DNA from 3 places in the Paenibacillus sp. FSL H8-0283 genome. Region 1 is predicted to be linked to each of the others. Evidence: a T-box and tRNA genes for the amino acid it is inferred to sense, from the RefSeq annotation. Region 1 holds a T-box; the other regions hold tRNA genes.
The links. A T-box is a leader RNA that pairs with one kind of tRNA and senses whether it is charged. The one in region 1 lies ahead of tyrS (tyrosine--tRNA ligase), so its partner is inferred to be a tRNA-Tyr.
Positions count from the first base shown of each region.

Region 2: it encodes a tRNA-Tyr, which carries the amino acid that the T-box ahead of tyrS (tyrosine--tRNA ligase) is inferred to sense. The anticodon was not compared.
Region 3: it encodes a tRNA-Tyr, which carries the amino acid that the T-box ahead of tyrS (tyrosine--tRNA ligase) is inferred to sense. The anticodon was not compared.

Region 1 is NZ_CP150295.1:4,065,505-4,073,135, reverse strand. Features, by position in the region: gene MHI52_RS18185 (nucleobase:cation symporter-2 family protein) at 1-251, shown strand, start outside; gene MHI52_RS18180 (protein adenylyltransferase SelO) at 565-2,034, shown strand; gene MHI52_RS18175 (Imm63 family immunity protein) at 2,130-2,573, shown strand; gene MHI52_RS18170 (DUF4375 domain-containing protein) at 2,594-3,043, shown strand; T-box leader at 3,142-3,369, shown strand; gene tyrS (tyrosine--tRNA ligase) at 3,486-4,748, shown strand; gene MHI52_RS18160 (YxcD family protein) at 4,905-5,183, opposite strand; gene MHI52_RS18155 (hypothetical protein) at 5,189-5,686, opposite strand; gene MHI52_RS18150 (PadR family transcriptional regulator) at 5,785-6,351, opposite strand; gene MHI52_RS18145 (carbonic anhydrase) at 6,525-7,100, opposite strand; gene MHI52_RS18140 (carboxypeptidase M32) at 7,450-7,631, shown strand, end outside.
Region 2 is NZ_CP150295.1:317,299-324,929, forward strand. Features, by position in the region: rRNA gene MHI52_RS01430 (16S ribosomal RNA) at 1-45, shown strand, start outside; rRNA gene MHI52_RS01435 (23S ribosomal RNA) at 353-3,278, shown strand; rRNA gene rrf (5S ribosomal RNA) at 3,422-3,538, shown strand; tRNA gene MHI52_RS01445 (tRNA-Ile) at 3,577-3,650, shown strand; tRNA gene MHI52_RS01450 (tRNA-Ala) at 3,685-3,760, shown strand; tRNA gene MHI52_RS01455 (tRNA-Asn) at 3,762-3,837, shown strand; tRNA gene MHI52_RS01460 (tRNA-Glu) at 3,842-3,913, shown strand; tRNA gene MHI52_RS01465 (tRNA-Val) at 3,920-3,995, shown strand; tRNA gene MHI52_RS01470 (tRNA-Met) at 4,013-4,086, shown strand; tRNA gene MHI52_RS01475 (tRNA-Asp) at 4,114-4,191, shown strand; tRNA gene MHI52_RS01480 (tRNA-Phe) at 4,209-4,284, shown strand; tRNA gene MHI52_RS01485 (tRNA-Thr) at 4,305-4,380, shown strand; tRNA gene MHI52_RS01490 (tRNA-Tyr) at 4,390-4,475, shown strand; tRNA gene MHI52_RS01495 (tRNA-Lys) at 4,486-4,561, shown strand; tRNA gene MHI52_RS01500 (tRNA-Leu) at 4,568-4,648, shown strand; tRNA gene MHI52_RS01505 (tRNA-Gly) at 4,659-4,733, shown strand; tRNA gene MHI52_RS01510 (tRNA-Arg) at 4,741-4,817, shown strand; tRNA gene MHI52_RS01515 (tRNA-Leu) at 4,835-4,913, shown strand; tRNA gene MHI52_RS01520 (tRNA-Pro) at 4,921-4,994, shown strand; tRNA gene MHI52_RS01525 (tRNA-Gly) at 5,006-5,076, shown strand; gene iolD (3D-(3,5/4)-trihydroxycyclohexane-1,2-dione acylhydrolase (decyclizing)) at 5,468-7,333, shown strand; gene iolE (myo-inosose-2 dehydratase) at 7,387-7,631, shown strand, end outside.
Region 3 is NZ_CP150295.1:5,930,534-5,938,164, forward strand. Features, by position in the region: gene MHI52_RS26195 (PspC domain-containing protein) at 1-20, opposite strand, end outside; gene MHI52_RS26200 (PspA/IM30 family protein) at 26-697, opposite strand; gene MHI52_RS26205 (LiaF transmembrane domain-containing protein) at 733-1,041, opposite strand; gene MHI52_RS26210 (helix-turn-helix domain-containing protein) at 1,598-3,991, shown strand; gene MHI52_RS26215 (methyltransferase domain-containing protein) at 4,222-5,148, opposite strand; tRNA gene MHI52_RS26220 (tRNA-Leu) at 5,332-5,410, opposite strand; tRNA gene MHI52_RS26225 (tRNA-Cys) at 5,417-5,490, opposite strand; tRNA gene MHI52_RS26230 (tRNA-Gly) at 5,497-5,571, opposite strand; tRNA gene MHI52_RS26235 (tRNA-Gln) at 5,576-5,650, opposite strand; tRNA gene MHI52_RS26240 (tRNA-His) at 5,673-5,745, opposite strand; tRNA gene MHI52_RS26245 (tRNA-Trp) at 5,775-5,848, opposite strand; tRNA gene MHI52_RS26250 (tRNA-Tyr) at 5,855-5,940, opposite strand; tRNA gene MHI52_RS26255 (tRNA-Thr) at 5,950-6,025, opposite strand; tRNA gene MHI52_RS26260 (tRNA-Phe) at 6,045-6,120, opposite strand; tRNA gene MHI52_RS26265 (tRNA-Asp) at 6,216-6,293, opposite strand; tRNA gene MHI52_RS26270 (tRNA-Met) at 6,321-6,394, opposite strand; tRNA gene MHI52_RS26275 (tRNA-Val) at 6,412-6,487, opposite strand; tRNA gene MHI52_RS26280 (tRNA-Glu) at 6,555-6,626, opposite strand; tRNA gene MHI52_RS26285 (tRNA-Ser) at 6,636-6,727, opposite strand; tRNA gene MHI52_RS26290 (tRNA-Asn) at 6,731-6,806, opposite strand; rRNA gene MHI52_RS26295 (23S ribosomal RNA) at 6,873-7,631, opposite strand, start outside.

The DNA of each region.
Region 1 (7,631 bases):
TGTTGCAAAACGTCGACTTTGGCAAACAATCCAATCTATTGATCGTGGCTTGCTCCGTTTCACTCGGGCTCGGTGTTACTGCTGTACCCGATCTGTTTGCCCAGCTTCCTCAAAGTATTCGGATTATTGTGAGCGATGGTATTATCACAGGAAGCCTGTCAGCCATCCTGCTTAATGTCTTCTTTAACCTCGCTTTGAAAAAAGGGAGCTTACCAGTACAGCCTGTACAGGCTCAGGAATCACATACGTAATCCTTGTAATAACAGACGTGTCATCTATAGTAGTAAGTGGAATGGATCCAAGATGGTTTTCTGGGAAGTGGAATGCAAGAGAATGATTCCGCTTGGCAAAGAAACCTCTTGGATTTTTTGGTGCTTACGATTCATGAGGAATGCAAAAGACATGCAAATATGCTAAAGTTTCATCAAGAACATTTAATATGTTCGTTTAAGTCAACAACCTCTTGAATTGAATTTCCATGCGACTACATAAATGAGCATTGGTTCACAAGGCTACAATATAACCAAGGGATATCCCTGGTGCAGAAAAGGAGTTGTGATCACCATGCAACAAGAAACGTTGAACAAAGGGTGGAACTTGGAGAATAGTTATGCGCAGTTACCGCAACCCTTTTTTACAAGTCAGGGCGCAGTGCCTGTTGAATCACCAAAGCTGATTATTTTCAATAGACTGCTTGCATCCAGCTTGGGTCTGGATGTGGAGTCTCTTGACAGTGATGAAGGAGCGCAAATTTTTGCAGGTAATTCGATCCCGGAAGGAGCCGAGCCTTTGGCTCAGGCCTATGCAGGACATCAATTCGGCAATTTTAACATGCTTGGAGATGGACGAGCTTTGCTGTTGGGTGAACAGATTACGCCACAGGGCGAGCGAGTGGATATCCAGCTGAAAGGTTCAGGGAGAACACCGTACTCTCGTGGAGGAGATGGACGTGCTGCTGTTGGGCCCATGTTGCGAGAGTATATTATTAGTGAAGCGATGTATGCACTGGGGATTCCAACGACACGCAGTCTGGCTGTGGTATCAACAGGAGAAAACATTATCCGCGAAACAGAGCGGCCGGGTGCTATTTTAACCCGGGTGGCTTCCAGTCATATCCGTGTAGCAACCTTCCAGTATGCAGCCAGATGGGGGTCTATCGACGATCTCCGGGCATTGGCTGAGTATACGTTGCATCGACATTTTCCTGATGTTGCTCAAGCTGAGAATCGCTATCTTCTGCTCCTTCAGGAAGTGATTAAACGGCAGGCGGCACTCGTTGCCCAGTGGCAACGTGTTGGTTTCATTCATGGCGTGATGAACACGGATAACATGGCGATCAGTGGTGAGACCATCGATTATGGTCCGTGTGCCTTTATGGATGCTTACAATCCTTCGACCGTATTCAGCTCCATTGACAGGCAAGGTCGCTATGCTTATGGTAATCAACCGTATATTGCCGGGTGGAATTTGGCTCGTTTTGCCGAGACGCTTCTGCCGTTGTTGCATGAAGATGAAGAACAGGCCGTGCAACTCGCTCAGGATGCTATCGCACAATTTTCTGAATTGTACCATCATCATTGGCTCCAGGGAATGCGTGCCAAACTGGGTTTGTTGGATGAAGAGTCCGAAGATGAAGCATTGATCAAGGAGCTTCTTGAACTCATGGAGAAGCATAGTGCAGATTACACCAATACGTTCCTGGCATTGACCTTTGATAGGTTGGAAGGGACAGCTTTGTTTGGCACGCCAGAATTTGCTGAATGGCATGAGCGGTGGCAAGCAAGATTGGACAGACAGCAAGGGGCGAAAAAAGTCTCTCAGGAGTTGATGAGAACAAGGAATCCAGCGGTCATTCCCCGAAATCATCGGGTCGAGGAAGCCCTTGAGCAAGCGGAGAATCACGGAGACCTTAGCGTGATGGAGAAGCTTTTGGCAGTTCTTTCAGATCCGTTTGCACACTCACCTGAACAGGCTGAATATGCCGAACTACCTGCACAATGTAATACTTCGTATCAGACTTTTTGTGGGACCTGATTGAACAGTAGTAATAAATATGAAGAGGCTGCCTTGGGCAGCTTTTTCATTTTTCATTCTTTCATCGACGTTACTTTATAGAGGCAGGTGCATTCATGTACAACATGTTAAGCAAACAACAATTGGCAGACATCCTTTTACAGCTTTTAGAGCGTACATCTTTCCCTAGGGAACAGATGCAGAACTATGTTAACCGCTTGTTTGAGACCTTTAAATGGGATGGGGTGCCTTATGTAGAGAGTAGAAAAGATACGTATATCGTTCGAATATACGAACGTGGTCTCGTCTCATTGGAGAAACGGGTGAAACAGCCGGATGAAGTCATCTATTGGTTGCTGGAAGATATTATTTTCACCGCGACGCATGTAGGGTTGTTGGAAAGACATGGCGTGGATAATAAAGAGACGCATTTGAACTATACAAATGAAGTGATGAAGGACCTGAACAGGGGTGTCCTGGAAGCCTTCCAGCAGATCGGTGATCCGTATTTACATTGGCATCAGACGGGTAAACGTCAGGAGTTAGAGGGCATGGCATAAAGAAAAGTGAGGTGTGTTACATGAGCGAGCAAGATATTAATGACGTATGGTATGACTATGCTGTGTTATTTGTCGAAAAAAAGAATGAATCTGAACAGGGCTGGGCATCGTTGACTTCGAACGAGCAGGACATTGCAGCTTTATGGCTGTTAGAGGCGGATGTCTTTAACGGCGGTTTTATACAGTTTTTCTGTAACTGGGGGGAAGAGGTATACCGTTATGCGTTGCGGGCATTACATATCATTGATGCGACTCAAGTCGTGGAGATTATAACGTCAGCATACGGCTGCATTGAGCACTTGAAAGAGGATGAAAGGCTTACCGAACTGTGGGATATTCCTAAATTCCTGACAAAGGCACAAGAGCAGCAGTTAGATGCGCTGGATCAGCAGTTTTGGAACAATGAGGATCAGATCGCGGAGAAAGCCTATGGTTATTATCACGGAAAATTGAACATGATGATCATATAATCTGGTTTCAACTATGCATCCGTTGTTCTGTTCGAAGATTAATACTTGGTCTTGCAATGACTGAAACGTTCGGCTATACTTGCTATAAATTGAATACATGAATCACGTTGATAGAGCGCAGTAGCGGCTTTGTCCCTGTTACAGAAAGTCAGGGGTTGATGGAACCTGATACATACAAGGGCTGCGAATTACACTCTGGAGTACTTGGGTAATGCCAAGCGGATGGGCAAACGATATATTGCCAAAAGTGGTATGGATAATGTGTTAAGGTCACGTGTTGTCCATGCAATTTGGGTGGTACCACGGTTATGATAATCGTCCCTGTGTCTAATGAAGACAAGGAGGCGATTTTTTTGTGTCCAAAAAAGCCGTTCCAGCGTGTAGTTTCGTAATTTAACGTTGATCATGACTGAATCTTGAGGATAGAAAAGGGGTTATACACATGAATATTATTGATGAACTACAGTGGCGTGACGCCATTAACCAGCAGACAGATGCAGAGGGACTGCGTGAGTTGACTGAAACCAAATCAATCTCATTGTACTGCGGCGTTGACCCTACGGGGGATAGCATGCATATCGGACATCTCATTCCATTCATGATGCTGAAACGTTTTCAACTGGCAGGACACCGTCCGGTTATTTTGATTGGTGGAGCTACAGGTACGATTGGTGATCCAAGTGGTCGGCAGGCAGAACGTTCTTTGCAAACGATGGAGCAAGTGCAGGAGAATGTGGATGCACTGACAGCGCAGATGAAGAAGTTGTTCGTAACAGACGGTGATAATCAGGTTCGCATGGTCAACAACTATGATTGGACGCACAAAATCAATGTGATTGAATTCTTGCGTGACTACGGCAAAAACTTTAACCTTAACACAATGTTGGCTAAGGATGTGGTTGCGAGCAGACTGGAAGGCGGAATCTCGTTCACCGAGTTTTCCTACCAGATCCTTCAATCACTCGACTACCTGCACCTGTTCCAGAACGAAGATGTACAGCTTCAAATCGGTGGTTCGGATCAATGGGGTAACATCACAAGTGGTCTCGATCTGATTCGTAAAAAAGAAGGATCTGAAGCGAAGGCGTACGGTCTGACCATTCCACTCATGCTCAAATCTGACGGTACGAAATTTGGTAAAACAGCTGGCGGCGCAATCTGGCTTGACCCGAACAAAACAACACCATTTGAGTTCTACCAGTTCTGGGCGAATACAGATGACCGTGATGTCATTAAATACTTGAAATACTTTACTTTCCTCAGCAAAGAACAAATCGAAGCTTTGGCTGAAAAGGTAGAGACAGAGCCGCACAGACGTGAAGCACAGAAAGCACTCGCGGAAGAAATGACAAAATTCGTTCACGGCGAAGAAATGCTCGAACAGGCTAAACGTATTACAGCGGCGCTGTTCAGTGGTGATATCCGTTCCCTGACAGCAGATGAAATCGAGCAGGGTTTCAAGGAAATGCCAACATTCGAAACGGACGGGGAAGCGAAAAATATCGTCGACTGGCTCGTAGATCTGGGGTTGGAGCCATCCAAACGCCAGGCGCGTGAGGATGTCACTAAAGGCGCTATCTCCATGAACGGTGAGAAAATCACGGAGCTTGAATTCACAGTGTCGGCAGAGCATGCCATTGGCGGTAAATTCATTATTATCCGTAAAGGTAAGAAGAACTACAGCCTGGTTAAACTTCAATCGTAGTTTCCAAGAATTAGAACGTAACACAGAGACGTATAGAGACTACAATAGACGCACAAATAGAGCTACAAATACAGAAACAAAAAGACCGCCTTCCATCTCTGTCAGGCGACAGAGGGGAGGCGGTCTTTCGTATATCAGGCCAGTGAGTGACCTATCTTATTGATTAACGATCGCTGTGATTTCTTCATCCAGATCAAGTCGCACATTTTCACGGTACGCCCGGATGTTGTATTCACTGTGCAGGTAACGAAGAATCGCTTCAATCATATTGGACTCGACCAGATATTGACTGCGTCCTTGGATCCAAACTTCAGCGGAATAACCTGTATCTTCTTCCCAGCTCAGTTCTACATTCACATCGGTTGGACGTACACCCTTACGTTCTGCCATATGAATACAGATTGCATTCACAATTTCATCCATGCTCAGAACCATAGAGATTAGTACCGTCCGTTTCTGTTACGGTCATCATCACGATCATTGCGACGGTCATAACGACCATCCGCTGCAGGTTTGCGACGATTGGAGATGGCTCTGAAGAGTGCCATAGCCAGCATAACAATCAACATAATTGCTGCAACGTTCACGAGCAATCCAAGGATGTTACCCAGAGCGCCCATGCCACCGAACAATCCGCCAAACATCATACCAGCAAGACCACCAAGCATCATGCCTTTCATGAATCCGCCGCCACCGCCGAAGAATCCGCCACGGTTCGTTGTAGCTGCTCCATTGCTGGAATTGTTATTCGTATTCGATTTGCTTACATTGCTGTCGGATTTCTTAGGTGTATTGCTATAACTTTTCGTACCGGATTTGAATCCGCCACCACGTCTTGCATCTGCAGAATCCGGATTCGTTACTCCCACTGTTGCGAACAATAATGTAAAGGCCATAAATACCATCATTAGATGTTTAACTCCGAATTTTTTCTTCATTGTAAAGATCGTAACCCCCCGCTTAATTTGTTTGAATCGCCCAAAAATGGGCCTTACTCATGTAATACGGTCAACTTGCAGGAACGTTTCAAATTTTATTAAATTTCTGAAACGCTTGGACTTGGGTCTTGAATTGCAGCTTGGCCATCAAGCAATTGGGTAACCCAATGACACCATTCCAGGCCTGTTTGTGCGTGCATTAACCCTTTTTGTACCAGGATGTAGCTTCCAAAATCTCGGTTGCCTACACGAAGATTATCCTGAGGTATACGTGACTTCAGATCCTCGAAATAACGTATGCGTTCCATAAACCAGCTTTTACGCTCGTTAAGAATGCGTCTCATGCTTCCGTCTTCCGCTATGCCAACACACAAAATACGCAAATTAAATTCATCGCGTGTAACCGGTGCGGTAACAGGAGTAATCATCCATTCCAAGAGCTTTTCAATGCCTTTTTCCGTAACTGCGTACATTTTCTTGTCCGGTTTGTCAGACTGTTGTACCCAGCGGGAGGCCAATAACTCATCGTTTTCCATCTTGGACAGGAGTGGATAGATCTGGCTGTGTTTCGCCTGCCAATGTGGCTGGATTTTCAGCATCAGATCATAGCCCGATGACTCCTCGCGGGTAAGCAGCCCGAGTAATCCGTAGGAAAGTATGTTCATGCACATGTCTCCTTAATATTAGGGCTAGGTCAGAGAGAACAATCGTTTTTACTTTCTTTGACCGCTTTCATAAAAAGTGTACACTGAAACTGTATGGTTTGACAACCTGACAGAGCAACTGCCTTAATTTAGACAAAAAAAGTGCGAACCATAAGGTCCGCACTCCAAACCATTTAGAGAGATGCCTGTTGTCCATACCCCTCAGCGACAAGATCAAGCTCACCTGTGGCAGAATCGATAACCATGCCGTGGACGGGTACATTGGGAGGAAGTAAAGGATGCTTCTTGATCACTTCCACAGTATGTTTTACCCCTTCTTCGACGCTGTCAAACCCGCGCAACCATTTTTGCAAACGGATGCCAGAGTTCTCCAGGGTTGTCATGACTTCTTCCGATACGCCACGCTCAACCATATGTCCAATCATGGTCTCAGCGTGAAGGGAAGCCATACCACATTCCGTATGCCCCACTACCAGGACTTCATCTGCACCCAGTTCATAGATGGCGACAAGTACACTACGCATTACACTCCCGAAAGGCTGAGAGATAATTGCGCCTGCGTTTTTGATGATTTTCACATCACCGTTTTTCAAGTTCATAGCCTTGGGCAGCAATTCCACCAAACGTGTATCCATACAAGTGATGATAACCATCTTTTTGGTTGGAAACTTGCCAGCCGTATACTTTTCGTATTCTTTGGTCTCGACAAATGATTTGTTGTAAGTCAAAATCTCTTGAATGTTGTTCATGTCCATTGCCTCCTGTTATCCAATACGACGAGCACGGCCACTTGCATATGATGCAGCTTGTCCTACACGCCTTTGCTTTAATAGTATTTCACGGTCAGCAGATGGAATTACTCCAACCCTTTAGAGGTTGTTCAAAAAGTCCACTTTTGATTACAAATCATGCCTGAGGGCATCATCAGCATCGAAGTTGAACGCCATTTCTATCTTCGCGGTAATGAAAACCAGACTTTTTGAACACGTATCTTTAGGAGAACAATGCAATTTTCATCTGTTAAAAGTTGATTATACGCAATGCAAAAAGTATCATCAATAGGGTATAACATTTTTTTTGAAGAGGTGAACGATAACAATGGATAAACAAACACAGGAACATTTGGAATCCTTCCGTAATCTGGCTCGTAAAATTAAGAGCTATCATGAAGCCATTGGTTTGCTTCACTGGGATCTGCGCACAGGTGCGCCGAAAAAAGGCGTTCCGACTCGTTCGGAGACGCTGGGTATGTTGTCCACCGAAGCATTCAAGCTGCAAAC
Region 2 (7,631 bases), 3.3 Mb from region 1:
TAACAAGGTAGCCGTATCGGAAGGTGCGGCTGGATCACCTCCTTTCTATGGAGAATCGTTTCCTGCAACGGAAACATTCAAATACGCAGCTTAGCTGCAAAACACTCACTCGTTGTTCGGTTTTGAGAGCTCAAACTCTCAAACAGCTTGCTTTTGCATGGAGCTTGTTCTTTGAAAACTAGATATCGAAACGAAACAAACGCGAATTAGAACATTCCTTTAAGCTGATCTTGTGTAAACAAGTGAAGTGTTTTTATAAGGTAGATTGCACGTACGATGGTATCGGGTGGGAGCGACTTTTGGCTTTGCGCAAGCAAAACAAGAGAAGCGAGCAGTCGAAACCGGAGCACGAGGTTAAGCTACTAAGAGCACACGGAGGATGCCTAGGCGCTAGGAGCCGATGAAGGACGTGGCGAACAACGAAACTGCCTCGGGGAGCTGTAAGCAAGCTTTGATCCGGGGGTGTCCGAATGGGGAAACCCAGCTGGGGTAATTTCCAGTTACTCATAACTGAATACATAGGTTATGCAGAGGCATACCAGGGGAACTGAAACATCTAAGTACCCTGAGGAAGAGAAAACAATAGTGATTCCGTCAGTAGCGGCGAGCGAACGCGGAGAAGCCCAAACCAAAGAGCTTGCTCTTTGGGGTTGTGGGACGTCTCACATGGAGTTACAAAGGAACCGGTTAAGCGAAGAGGTCTGGAAAGGCCCGCCAAAGAAGGTAAAAGCCCTGTAGTTGAAAGTCTGTTCCCTCCGAGACGGATCCCGAGTAGTGCGGGGCACGTGAAACCCCGTATGAATCCGGCAGGACCATCTGCCAAGGCTAAATACTTCCTAGCGACCGATAGTGAAGCAGTACCGTGAGGGAAAGGTGAAAAGCACCCCGGAAGGGGAGTGAAATAGAACCTGAAACCGTGTGCTTACAAAAAGTCAGAGCCCGTTTTAGGGGTGATGGCGTGCCTTTTGTAGAATGAACCGGCGAGTTACGTTCCCGTGCAAGGTTAAGGTGAAGAGCCGGAGCCGCAGCGAAAGCGAGTCTGAATAGGGCGAATTAGTACGTGGACGTAGACCCGAAACCGGGTGATCTACCCCTGTCCAGGGTGAAGGTGCGGTAACACGCACTGGAGGCCCGAACCCACGCATGTTGAAAAATGCGGGGATGAGGTGGGGGTAGCGGAGAAATTCCAATCGAACTCGGAGATAGCTGGTTCTCCCCGAAATAGCTTTAGGGCTAGCCTCGGAAAACAGAGTCGTGGAGGTAGAGCACTGATTGGGTGCGGGGCCCGCAAGGGTTACCAAGCTCAGTCAAACTCCGAATGCCATAGACTTACTTCCGGGAGTCAGACAGTGAGTGCTAAGATCCATTGTCAAAAGGGAAACAGCCCAGACCATCAGCTAAGGTCCCCAAGTGTGTGTTAAGTGGGAAAGGATGTGGAGTTGCACAGACAACCAGGATGTTGGCTTAGAAGCAGCCACCATTGAAAGAGTGCGTAATAGCTCACTGGTCGAGTGACTCTGCGCCGAAAATGTAACGGGGCTAAACACACCACCGAAGCTATGGCTTGATGCTTTGCATCAGGGGTAGGGGAGCGTTGTATAAGGGTTGAAGGTGTACCGTAAGGAGCGCTGGACATTATACAAGTGAGAATGCCGGTATGAGTAACGAAAAGATCAGTGAGAATCTGATCCGCCGAAAGCCTAAGGGTTCCTGAGGAAGGCTCGTCCGCTCAGGGTAAGTCGGGACCTAAGGCGAGGCCGAAAGGCGTAGTCGAAGGACAACAGGTCGAAATTCCTGTACCACCGTAAGCCGTTATGAGCAATGGGGGGACGCAGTAGGGTAGTGACGCGGACTGATGGATGTCCGTCTAAGCAGTAAGGCTGATGTGTAGGCAAATCCGCACATTGTAAGGCTGAGCTGTGATGGGGAGCGAAAATTATAGTAGCGAAGGTCATGATCTCACACTGCCAAGAAAAGCCTCTAGCCAGGTGATGGTGCCCGTACCGCAAACCGACACAGGTAGGCGAGAAGAGTATTCTAAGGCGCGCGGAAGAACTCTCGTTAAGGAACTCGGCAAAATGACCCCGTAACTTCGGGAGAAGGGGTGCCCCGGTAGTGTGAATAGCACGAGGGGGCCGCAGTGAAAAGGCCCAAGCGACTGTTTAGCAAAAACACAGGTCTGTGCGAAGCCGTAAGGCGAAGTATACGGGCTGACGCCTGCCCGGTGCTGGAAGGTTAAGGGGAGTGGTTAGGAGCAATCCGAAGCTGTGAACCGAAGCCCCAGTAAACGGCGGCCGTAACTATAACGGTCCTAAGGTAGCGAAATTCCTTGTCAGGTAAATTCTGACCCGCACGAATGGCGTAACGACTTGGGCGCTGTCTCAACGAGAGATCCGGTGAAATTTTAATACCTGTGAAGATGCAGGTTACCCGCGACAAGACGGAAAGACCCCATGGAGCTTTACTGCAGCTTGATATTGAATTTGGGTACGATCTGTACAGGATAGGTGGGAGCCTTTGAAACGTGAGCGCCAGCTTGCGTGGAGGCAACGTTGGGATACCACCCTGATCGTATCTAGGTTCTAACCTGGTACCGTAATCCGGTGCGGGGACAGTGTCAGGTGGGCAGTTTGACTGGGGCGGTCGCCTCCTAAAGAGTAACGGAGGCGCCCAAAGGTTCCCTCAGAATGGTTGGAAATCATTCGAAGAGTGCAAAGGCATAAGGGAGCTTGACTGCGAGACCTACAAGTCGAGCAGGGACGAAAGTCGGGCTTAGTGATCCGGTGGTACCGCATGGAAGGGCCATCGCTCAACGGATAAAAGCTACCCTGGGGATAACAGGCTTATCTCCCCCAAGAGTCCACATCGACGGGGAGGTTTGGCACCTCGATGTCGGCTCATCGCATCCTGGGGCTGAAGTAGGTCCCAAGGGTTGGGCTGTTCGCCCATTAAAGCGGTACGCGAGCTGGGTTCAGAACGTCGTGAGACAGTTCGGTCCCTATCTGTCGTGGGCGTAGGAAATTTGAGAGGAGCTGTCCTTAGTACGAGAGGACCGGGATGGACGTACCGCTGGTGTACCAGTTGTTCCGCCAGGAGCACCGCTGGGTAGCTATGTACGGACGGGATAAACGCTGAAAGCATCTAAGCGTGAAGCCCCCCTCAAGATGAGATTTCCCAGTATGTAAGACCCCTTGAAGACGACGAGGTAGATAGGCTGGGGGTGGAAGTGCAGCAATGCATGGAGCTGACCAGTACTAATCGGTCGAGGGCTTATCCAATAGCAAGTTCTAATTCGCATGTTTCGTTTCGAATCTAGTTTTCAGAGAATGATCTCTGAAATGAAAATTGGTACATCACATAACGTGTGTATGATTTTCAGTTCCATATCTGATTTTAAGAAGCTATGCTTCGACAAATCGCGTTTGGTGGCGATGGCGGAGGGGTTCCACACGTACCCATCCCGAACACGACCGTTAAGCCCTCTAGCGCCGATGGTACTTGGACCGCAGGGTCCTGGGAGAGTAGGACGCCGCCAAGCGAAACCCCATTGGGGTATTTTTTTTCGAAAATTGATAAGGGCCCTTAGCTCAGTTGGTTAGAGCGCACCTCTGATAAGGGTGAGGCCGGTGGTTCGAGTCCACCAGGGCCCATAGCAAGACCACAACAAGAAATACACCAGAGTATGGGGCCATAGCTCAGCTGGGAGAGCGCCTGCCTTGCAAGCAGGAGGTCAGCGGTTCGATCCCGCTTGGCTCCACCATTCCCTGATAGCTCAGTTGGTAGAGCACTCGACTGTTAATCGAGTTGTCACAGGTTCGAGCCCTGTTCGGGGAGCCAGTAAGGCCCGTTGGTCAAGGGGTTAAGACACCTCCCTTTCACGGAGGTAACAGGGGTTCGAATCCCCTACGGGTCATATTATGGAGGCTTAGCTCAGCTGGGAGAGCATCTGCCTTACAAGCAGAGGGTCGGGGGTTCGATCCCCTCAGCCTCCACCATATAAACTTTATAACGACGCGGGGTGGAGCAGCCCGGTAGCTCGTCGGGCTCATAACCCGAAGGCCGCAGGTTCAAATCCTGCCCCCGCAATTATACTTTCCTTTGAGAAAGTGATCTGGAACCGTGGTGTAGTTGGCCTAACATGCCTGCCTGTCACGCAGGAGATCGCGGGTTCGAATCCCGTCGGTTCCGCCATTTTTTTAATGTAGTAAGGCTCGGTAGCTCAGTCGGTAGAGCAGAGGACTGAAAATCCTCGTGTCGGCGGTTCGATTCCGTCCCGAGCCACCATTTATAACACCATGTAATACGCCGGTGTAGCTCAACTGGTAGAGCAACTGACTTGTAATCAGTAGGTTGGGGGTTCAAGTCCTCTCGCCGGCACCATGTAATCCTGGAGGATTAGCGAAGCGGCCAAACGCATCAGACTGTAAATCTGCTCCCGTACGGGTTCGGTGGTTCGAATCCATCATCCTCCACCAGTTTTTCTATGAGTCATTAGCTCAGTTGGTAGAGCACCTGACTTTTAATCAGGGTGTCGAAGGTTCGAGCCCTTCATGACTCACCATTATATGCGCGTGTGGCGGAATTGGCAGACGCACTAGACTTAGGATCTAGCGTCTTTGACGTGGGGGTTCAAGTCCCTCCACGCGCATCCTTTATTTGCGGAAGTGGCTCAGCGGTAGAGCATCGCCTTGCCAAGGCGAGGGTCGCGGGTTCGATTCCCGTCTTCCGCTCCAATATTTTGCGCCCTTAGCTCAGCTGGATAGAGCGTTTGACTACGAATCAAAAGGCCGGGAGTTCGAATCTCTCAGGGCGCGCCATTATAACTTCATATTTTGCCGGCGTGGCGGAATGGCAGACGCGCTCGACTCAAAATCGAGTGGGAAACCGTGGAGGTTCGAGTCCTCTCGCCGGTATAGATAACGGGATGTAGCTCAGCTTGGTAGAGCACCTGGTTTGGGACCAGGGGGTCGCATGTTCAAATCGTGTCATCCCGATTGTTTGTTATGCGGGTGTAGTTCAATGGTAGAACTTTAGCCTTCCAAGCTAATAGCGTGGGTTCGATTCCCATCACCCGCTTAAATATTGAAAAGAAAGAGATGGTACTCACCGTCTCTTTCTTTTTTTGCATTCACAGGCATATTGATCATAATTGTATGCAAAGATCACGGACTATATGGCTGATTAGCATGTACCAACATGTATCCCATCCTCACGATATATTTCCCCCTTTTTTAAGTCTGTTCTTAGTCATTTTTTAAGTGTACGAATAGAGAAGGTCTAACACATGTTCGAACACAAGAATATCTTTTCTTTATCACAATTTATAAAAACGCTTACAAAAATAGCTTGCGTAAATCATTAACCTGTAATACCATATCAATTAAGCGCTTAACCTTTAGGGGTAAGGCGCTTAAACTTAACGTAGATTAAGCGCTTAACCCGTAAAGGAAAGGACGGCGATCAATTCATGAATACAATTCGACTAACGATGGCTCAGGCACTGCTTCGATACCTGGATCAGCAATATATCTCGGTTGACGGGGTGGAAACCAAGTTTGTGAAGGGAATCATCGGTATTTTTGGACATGGCAATGTAACAGGCATTGGAGAAGCGCTGGAGCGCAGTCCGGGAAGCCTGACGTATATGCAAGGCAAGAACGAACAAGGCATGGTGCATACGGCAGCGGCTTATGCCAAGCAGAAGAACCGTAGACAGATCTATGCATGTACTACATCCATTGGACCTGGTGCTTTGAATATGATTACGGCGGCAGCTACTGCAACAGTGAACCGAATTCCGGTTTTATTGCTTCCTGGAGACAACTTTGCTACACGGGAACCGGACCCGGTACTTCAGCAGTTGGAAGTGAGCAGTGATTATACAATCTCAGCCACTGATCCATTCAAAGCCGTCAGTAAATACTGGGATCGCATCGTTCGTCCTGAACAGTTGATGATTGCTGTTACACAGGCCATGCGTGTGCTAACCGATCCAGCAGAGACAGGAGCAGTAACGCTCGCATTGCCGCAGGATGTGCAGGCAGAGGCATACGATTATCCAGAATCGTTCTTTGCCCGCAAAGTACATTATCTGGATCGTCGTCCCCCGGTACAGGCAGCGATTGAGCGGGCAACGGAGCAGATTGCCCGAGGCAGGAAACCGTTGCTCGTTGCAGGCGGCGGTGTGTTGTATTCTGAGGCATCCGCCCAGCTCGTGGAATTCGCCGAGGCATTTGGTATTCCGATCGCCGAGACGCAGGCGGGCAAGAGCGCAGTTTCTTGGGACCACCCACTAAATGTGGGGGCCATCGGGGTTACAGGTTCTCTAGCAGCCAATAGGCTGGCGAGAGAAGCAGACGTTGTGATCGGCGTCGGTACGCGGTTCTCGGATTTTACGACGGCGTCCCGCTCTGCTTTTCAACATCCGGAAGCTTCATTCATCAACATTAACCTGAACGGCATGGATGCCGCCAAGTTAGGCGGGGAAGCCATTCTGGCAGATGCACGCGAAGGATTGCAGGCTTTGCAAAAGGAATTGCAGGAAAGACAATATCGATGTGCATATGGCGCATCCGAAATCGCTGATCTCCGCGCTGAATGGAATGCAGAAGTGGATCGGCTGTATGCAGCTCAACATGAAGCAGGGCTGGCACAGACTACAGCAGTTGGCATCGTTAACCGGACCATTGATCCATCTTCCGTTATTGTGTGTGCGGCGGGCAGTCTGCCAGGCGATCTGCATCGTCTGTGGCGTGCGTCTGAACCAAAGACGTATCACATGGAGTATGGGTTCTCCTGTATGGGGTACGAGGTAAGTGGAGCGTTCGGAGCAGCACTTGCCGAGCCGGATCGTGAAGTGTACGCGATGGTCGGTGATGGCAGTTATCTGATGCTGCATTCGGAGTTTGTGACCAGTTTGCAGGAACAGAAGAAGATGACTATTTTATTATTCAACAACAATGGATTCCAATGTATTCATAATTTGCAGCGGGAACATGGTAGTGACGGGTTTGGCAATGAGTTCCGTTATCGGGAATCCGAGAGTGGACGATTGACCGGGGATTACATGCCAATGGACTTTGCTGCACACGCCCGAAGCATGGGAGCCAAATCCTATAGAGCGGAGACAGCAGAACAGCTGGAACAAGCACTCCGAGATGCGAAGAACGAAACAGTGAGTACGTTGATTGAGATTCCGGTCGTGCCTGGAACCAACGCAGGTGGATACGAGTCATGGTGGAATGTGGGTGTACCTGAGGTATCTGCCGAAGAAAAGGTAGTTCATGCTCATCACACCATGCAAGCCAACCGTGCCAAAGCAAGACCGATTTAATCCGGTTTAATATAGTGAACCACAATGTTGAACGACAAAGGAGACGTGGGGCAATGAGCAAGCTGCCATTCCAGCTGGGGATTCATCCGATCAATTGGGTCGGTGAAGATGTGAAGGAGCATGGTGATGCGACAACGTGTGCACAGATTCTGGATGACATTCAGCGTCTTGGGCTGACGGGTACAGAGATGGGACGTAAATATCCTACCGATCCTGCTATATTGCGTGAGGAATTGAGCAAAAGGAATATCAAGCTGGTCTCCCAGTGGAAATCCGTACTTTTCTCCGATCCGGCATA
Region 3 (7,631 bases), 1.9 Mb from region 1:
GAGCGGTATAATTTATTCATTGTGACTACTCCTTTCTGTCATTGTTCAATTTCTGTCTTAAGCGTTCCAGTTCCTTATCCAGCGTAGAGGATGACATGCTGCCAGTCACTCCTGAACCATCTTGATTCATCCGCCGGATATCGCGGAGACTTTGTGCTTCATATTCGAGATCAGAGACTTGGTCATCCAGTCGGTTAAACATACGGGGTACATTCTGACCGTTGTGATTGCCTCTCTGGTTCATACGTTGCTGTAACTGAATCGTCTGCATACGAGCGTAGTAATATTGGCGTTTGCTGTATACATTCTGATATTCAACCTTCAGCTGGTCGATCTGTTCATCCAACTCCTGTAATGCCGCATAACTTTGTGCATACAATTCATTGTACTGTTCCATTTTTTCCTCGTGGAGGATTTTCTCCTGCAAGGCCAGCTTAGCGAGATGTTCTTCCCCTGCTTTCAGAGCCATGGAAGCCTGTTCTTCCCGTTTGTTCACCATACCTGCTGCCTGATCGGCTTGTTGTTTCATTTGTCTGGTATGGCTTGCATATTGATGACGAAGTTTCTCGGCTTCACCGATGTCTTGGCGGGTCGAGACCAGGAACTGATCAATCAGTTTGACTGGGTCCTGACTTTGCTCCAAATGTTCGTTCAGATTAGCTACGGTAATATCCCGCATTCGACGAAATACACTCATTATGTTCTGTCCCTCCTTTTCATAATCGTGAAAGCTTAGTACCGACCACGACGACTGCGGTTATTGCTTAGCATTGAGATACCAAAGATGATTAACCCGATCGCGATGATCGGTCCGATCAACCATGCCAGTTTACCCATCAGTGAGATGATACCGATGATGAGAACAATCCAGCCAAGCATCACATTCCCTCGTTTAACTCCGTAGTATCCCAGTGCAATCATCAGGACCGGAATCAGATAACCCATTAAGTGTCCAAGAAGTGGAGTTAACTTTCCGAAGAGGAGTAGTGCACCCAGCGCAATCAATACAATCGCCCAGCCATTTCCCTTATTCAATCTCATAATTGTTGTTCACCGCCCTTTCCATTCGTTCCTTTTAATGTGTTGAGTCATTTGTTCGTTTGTTTCTTGTTTTTTGTTTCCGTGTTTCTTGTTTAACCTTATGTCCTTATTCTAGGGGATTCCGCGACTTTTCAAAACAGACCGTGGACGGTTTTTCATCCTAGACTCAGGTCGGGGATCTAGTTGGACCTTTGTCTGTCCCTATATAAGACCAACGTTCCACCTAAGCTGAATAGCACTCCAGATACCTTCTATTACCCGTATTCAGGCTACCCTTTAGCAGATGTCGACCTGTAGAGAGAATGTTGTCCATGTCTCTATTTACGTTCACACTGCAATTTCGTTTCTCATGATTCCGTATTGGATAGTCATTCCAAGCCGTTTCTCTAACCTTTTCTGCAAAATCATCTATCAGCAATCCCTTATCTCTACTTCTATACTCTCTTGTAAAATTACTTATTTATCCAAATAAACAAAATTTAGATTGTTCTATATGTAAGCGTTTACTAAAATAGAAAGTGTTACTATTTCTAATGTCAGGGGTGGAACTGAAACTGTGCGACCAATCAGCTATCTCCATAAAATGATCATCTTCGGAATCCTGTTAAGCACCCTGCCCATTTTGTTAACGGGAATTGCCGCATTTATCTATTCATCAAACCAAACAGAGCTGCATCGTACGCAGGCTAACAGACAGTTGCTGGAACAAATGCAATCCAACGTAGAACACAAACTCGCTACAGTTAGTTATATGCTTGATCAGGCCGTTCGCTCTCCAGTAACCCTCCGCTCCCTGTCTGCTTCTTCTTCACTAGAAGGGAAAGGGCCTTTGCTTGCCGACAAACTACAGAGCGAATTTCAGAATATGAGGTCATGGGAACCTTTGCTGGATATTACTCTGGTGAATCAATCTCAGAATTGGCTTATTGATCATGCCGGATTATATCGTAATACGGATTTTCCACTGGCTCTTCCCATGAAGGAATTGATATCGGATACGTTAACCTCTGGATGGCAGCTCTCCCCTTCATCGGTGTTCAGTAATGATGAGCGCTCACCCGGTACAGGCTGTATCTATCATATTGCCCTTGCGAGATCTATTCCGAATCTGAATACGTCATCCGATGCTGCCTTGATTGCCGGAATTCCTGCATGCTCTTTGCAAAATACACTAGGAGAAGCCTCCCTAGGCAATGCTGCCTCTGGACTGATCATTTTGAATCGGGAACAACGTATCTTGGTGCATCCCGATCCCGTATACATTGGACAACCGTTGTCTGCCATTGGATTACAGGATCGGGATACGGAAGCCAACATAACCAAACTATCACCCATCACATTTTCAACAGGCTTTGAAAAACGGGAAGTTAAGATCGCCGATACACATTATTCCCTGACGTATAGCCCTTCTACCTTAAAGGGATGGACTTATGTGCTAATCTCACCTACCAATATTCTGACACAAGAATATATCGATATCGGATTACACACCTTGTATATCAGTATCTTCTTACTTTTACTTTCATTATTACTCGCCTGGCTCGGCTCCAAGCGAATGCATGTCCCGATTCGTAAACTTTTAACCCAACTTGGTGACAACCACCTGTCCAAAGAAGGAAACACGGTAGCTCAGCAATCACCACCATTTTCTGATGAGTTCGAACAGATCAGAGCAGGGGTCTCACAATTATCTGCCTCTCGCTCCCAATTAGAGAACACACTTAATGTGCATCTATTGCAGATTCGCAATCATTTTATGATGAATCTGTTCCAGGGTAAGATCCCTGTTCATACTCTTCATGACGCCCTGAATGAATATGGCTACACGCATCAGGTTCGGGAATGGCAACAAATTGCTGTTATTACACTACAGGCCGATCTTGTTAATCATACAAAATATAGAACTAGTGATCGTGATCTCTTATTATTCGCTATTCAAAATATATTGGAGGAAACCGTTGTGCATAACCAACAATTGCTTCCCATTGTGCTGGAACATACGGTAGTCACGGTGATTGGGAGCGTTGAACAGGATCAGTTTATTTTTTCACAGCAGCTATATGTATTAACAGACCAGTTACAACAACAGATGGATAAGATTCTAGCTCTTCAAGTCAGTATAGGATTCAGCCAGCCGCACAGCTCTCTATATCACATCTCTCAAGCTTACACAGAAGCCATGGAAGCACTAAGGCATCGGATGAAGCTGGGAACAGGCATTATTTTTCAATATGAGAACATAGATCATTACGCTCCCACTTGGTCCATGACCTACCCGGAATCATTGGAATATTCGTTGATCCAAGCTATTCAAAATGCGGACGAAGTCCAGGCATCTGCTCTTCTGAAACAACTGCTTGAAGTGATCTTTGGTATGGAGGTTACACCGGAGGAGTATGAGGTGGCTCTTACGAGGCTACTCACGCATATTTTGCAAATGACTCAGGAATCCGGCATACGACTCGGACAGATCTCCCAAGGTCGTGGTTCGATGTTTCATGAACTTCATAGTTTGCAGTACGCTGCTGAAGTTGAGGATTGGTTTAAATATCAAGTCATCTTGCCCGTCATCCAGGTTTTTAAAGCGAGACAGTACGCCCAGTATCAGCATATATCTGAGAAAATGATTGCCATGATTCATCAAGATTATGATAAGGATCTGACGCTTGAGGAATGTGCTGTTAAGCTTCACTACAATGCCAACTACTTAAGTAGTGTTTTCCGCAAAGAGACAGGCTGTGCATTTAGTGAATATCTGACCAAGTACCGATTTAACATCGCTAAAAAATGGCTGGACGAAAGTGATCTAACCGTTAAAGATATCGCAGCACGACTTCGGTACAATAATCCGCAAAACTTTATCCGATCATTCCGTAAATGGGAAGGAATCACCCCCGGCCAGTATCGGGAGCGTAAGCAGAAAGCAGAAGTGTCGAACATCTCTAAATAAACGAGGGTCTGGTTCAAAGCGGTTGATGAATTAGTGGCTTCAAAAAAGAGGGAGCACATAACCTGCTCCCTTCACTTACACCTTCACTTCTGCAATCTTAACTTCATATGTTTCAACCGTTCATCTTTTGGCACAGCGTTGTGATGCTTCCTAGTGCCATCTTAGACGTTAGACTACATTGTCTCAGTCTCAATTCCTGATTATCATTACACGTGCCACGCTTATGCGATTTATCGCTTATCCTTAGTGCGAACTGTTTTCATATTGGGCTGTTCAAGTTGAATTAGAATTTTACCAAATCTTCCTCCACGTGAGAAGGTCACAGTACTATCCTTGTACGTATCGCTAATGTAATCCTCAGCCAATCTGAGGGAATCTTCATCCGATGGTAACTCATACGTATTAAGCCATTCTGGCAGCTTCTCGATAATCTCTTCCACCGGTACTTCAAATGAGTTAACTTCTCTCGTAATGATCATCGTATAAGAATAACCCTTCAAATACAGCAACTGTTGGATATACCCCATATCATCGACCTTGTGTGAAGAAGTTACACCCAGTACATCCTTAAGTTCATCCATTAGTGTGTGTTCCTTCTGTCCCGCCATAGTACTTATATACACATACTTCCGGGCACAATTGATCGCCTGCTCAATCGTTTCCCAATCCGACATCGCCGGACACATGGATGCAAATGCAAAGTCATATTTCTTCTCCCAGCCTTTATCCTGAATAGAGATTTCCTCATATCGTTCGTTTACGATTTCGATTTTGGATTCCAGAGCTGGAGGTATCGTCTCTTTCATAAGGGAGACAAGCAACTCAGAAGGCTCAACTGCCGTCACACTTGCCCCCTTTTCCGCAAAAGGAATGGTAAATATGCCTGAGGCCGCTCCAATGTCCAATATGGATAATCCTGAGAATTCCACACCCTGGTTTTCAATCCAGCCCATAATGCGTTCAGAACGCTGCTTTCCTTCTTCAGTGAACGACTGTGCATGATAATCCCTGGCCCATCGCTCAAAAGCTTCTTCTATATTAAAGGGGGCGCTTTTCTTCTTATATTTTGAACTTCTCGGACGATTCTTCCATGCCTCTTCCCATACAGAAAGATCAAATAACAGATCGGTATCCGATACATTTTTTCCATTAGTCACTCTACTTCACTCCTCCATATTAAAGACTTTACTTATCTACAATATACTCAATATAATCATACGTCAATCTTTATTAACGTCCATCTTCTCTTACTCTAGATTTTCTTACTGCACATAAATCGTTTCATATAAAATAAAAATAGCCCTACACATTGCATAAGCAACATGTAGGGCTATTCAATATACCGGCGAGAGGACTCGAACCTCCACGGTTTCCCACTCGATTTTGAGTCGAGCGCGTCTGCCATTCCGCCACGCCGGCATATGCTGGAGGCGCCACCCAGATTCGAACTGGGGATAAAGCTTTTGCAGAGCTGTGCCTTACCACTTGGCTATGGCGCCATATTTTGGAGCGGACGACGGGAATCGAACCCGCGACCCTCGCCTTGGCAAGGCGATGCTCTACCGCTGAGCCACGTCCGCATAATGGCTGGGGATATAGGATTTGAACCTATGCATGACGGAGTCAAAGTCCGTTGCCTTACCGCTTGGCTAATCCCCAATAAAAAATGAAAAAACAAAGGGGCGATCGAGGGGAATTGAACCCCCGAATGCCGGATCCACAAACCGGTGCGTTAACCACTTCGCCACGACCGCCATAAAAGGTTAATTTCTAAAAAGTTAATTGGCAGGGGCAGCAGGAATTGAACCCACACCAACGGTTTTGGAGACCGTTGTTCTACCTTTAAACTATGCCCCTAAAAACTGGTGGAGGATGATGGATTCGAACCACCGAACCCGTACGGGAGCAGATTTACAGTCTGATGCGTTTGGCCACTTCGCTAATCCTCCAGGATTACATGGTGCCGGCGAGAGGACTTGAACCCCCAACCTACTGATTACAAGTCAGTTGCTCTACCAGTTGAGCTACACCGGCTTATTAAATTATTTAAAAATGGTGGCTCGGGACGGAATCGAACCGCCGACACGAGGATTTTCAGTCCTCTGCTCTACCGACTGAGCTACCGAGCCATAATAAAGTCTAATCTTAATTCCTTACACTTTATATAGGGCATCAGTGCCATACAGCAGATGTAGTGAACAGTTTGCCTCATGTAAAGATTAAATGGCGGAACCGACGGGATTCGAACCCGCGATCTCCTGCGTGACAGGCAGGCATGTTAGGCCAACTACACCACGGTTCCAGATCACTTTCTCAAAGGAAAGTATAATTGCGGGGGCAGGATTTGAACCTGCGGCCTTCGGGTTATGAGCCCGACGAGCTACCGGGCTGCTCCACCCCGCGTCGTTATAAAGTTTATATGGTGGAGGCTGAGGGGATCGAACCCCCGACCCTCTGCTTGTAAGGCAGATGCTCTCCCAGCTGAGCTAAGCCTCCGAACAACACATTTATGATCATACCATAATCTTGTTGTAAAAATCAACTTCTTTTTTTGAAGTTATTATGACCCGTAGGGGATTCGAACCCCTGTTACCTCCGTGAAAGGGAGGTGTCTTAACCCCTTGACCAACGGGCCTTAATATTATGGCGGAGAGAGAGGGATTCGAACCCTCGAGACGCTTGTGACGCCTACACGATTTCCAATCGTGCTCCTTCGGCCAGCTCGGACACCTCTCCATATGGCTCCCCGAACAGGGCTCGAACCTGTGACAACTCGATTAACAGTCGAGTGCTCTACCAACTGAGCTATCAGGGAATATGCTTCAGAGATCGTTCTCTGAAAACTAGATTCGAAACGAAACATGCGAATTACAACTTGCTATTGGATAAGCCCTCGACCGATTAGTACTGGTCAGCTCCATGCATTGCTGCACTTCCACCCCCAGCCTATCTACCTCGTCGTCTTCAAGGGGTCTTACATACTGGGAAATCTCATCTTGAGGGGGGCTTCACGCTTAGATGCTTTCAGCGTTTATCCCGTCCGTACATAGCTACCCAGCGGTGCTCCTGGCGGAACAACTGGTACACCAGCGGTACGTCCATCCCGGTCCTCTCGTACTAAGGACAGCTCCTCTCAAATTTCCTACGCCCACGACAGATAGGGACCGAACTGTCTCACGACGTTCTGAACCCAGCTCGCGTACCGCTTTAATGGGCGAACAGCCCAACCCTTGGGACCTACTTCAGCCCCAGGATGCGATGAGCCGACATCGAGGTGCCAAACCTCCCCGTCGATGTGGACTCTTGGGGGAGATAAGCCTGTTATCCCCAGGGTAGCTTTTATCCGTTGAGCGATGGCCCTTCCATGCGGTACCACCGGATCACTAAGCCCGACTTTCGTCCCTGCTCGACTTGTAGGTCTCGCAGTCAAGCTCCCTTATGCCTTTGCACTCTTCGAATGATTTCCAACCATTCTGAGGGAACCTTTGGGCGCCTCCGTTACTCTTTAGGAGGCGACCGCCCCAGTCAAACTGCCCACCTGACACTGTCCCCGCACCGGATTACGGTACCAGGTTAGAACCTAGATACGATCAGGGTGGTATCCCAACGTTGCCTCCATGCAAGCTGGCGCTCACACTTC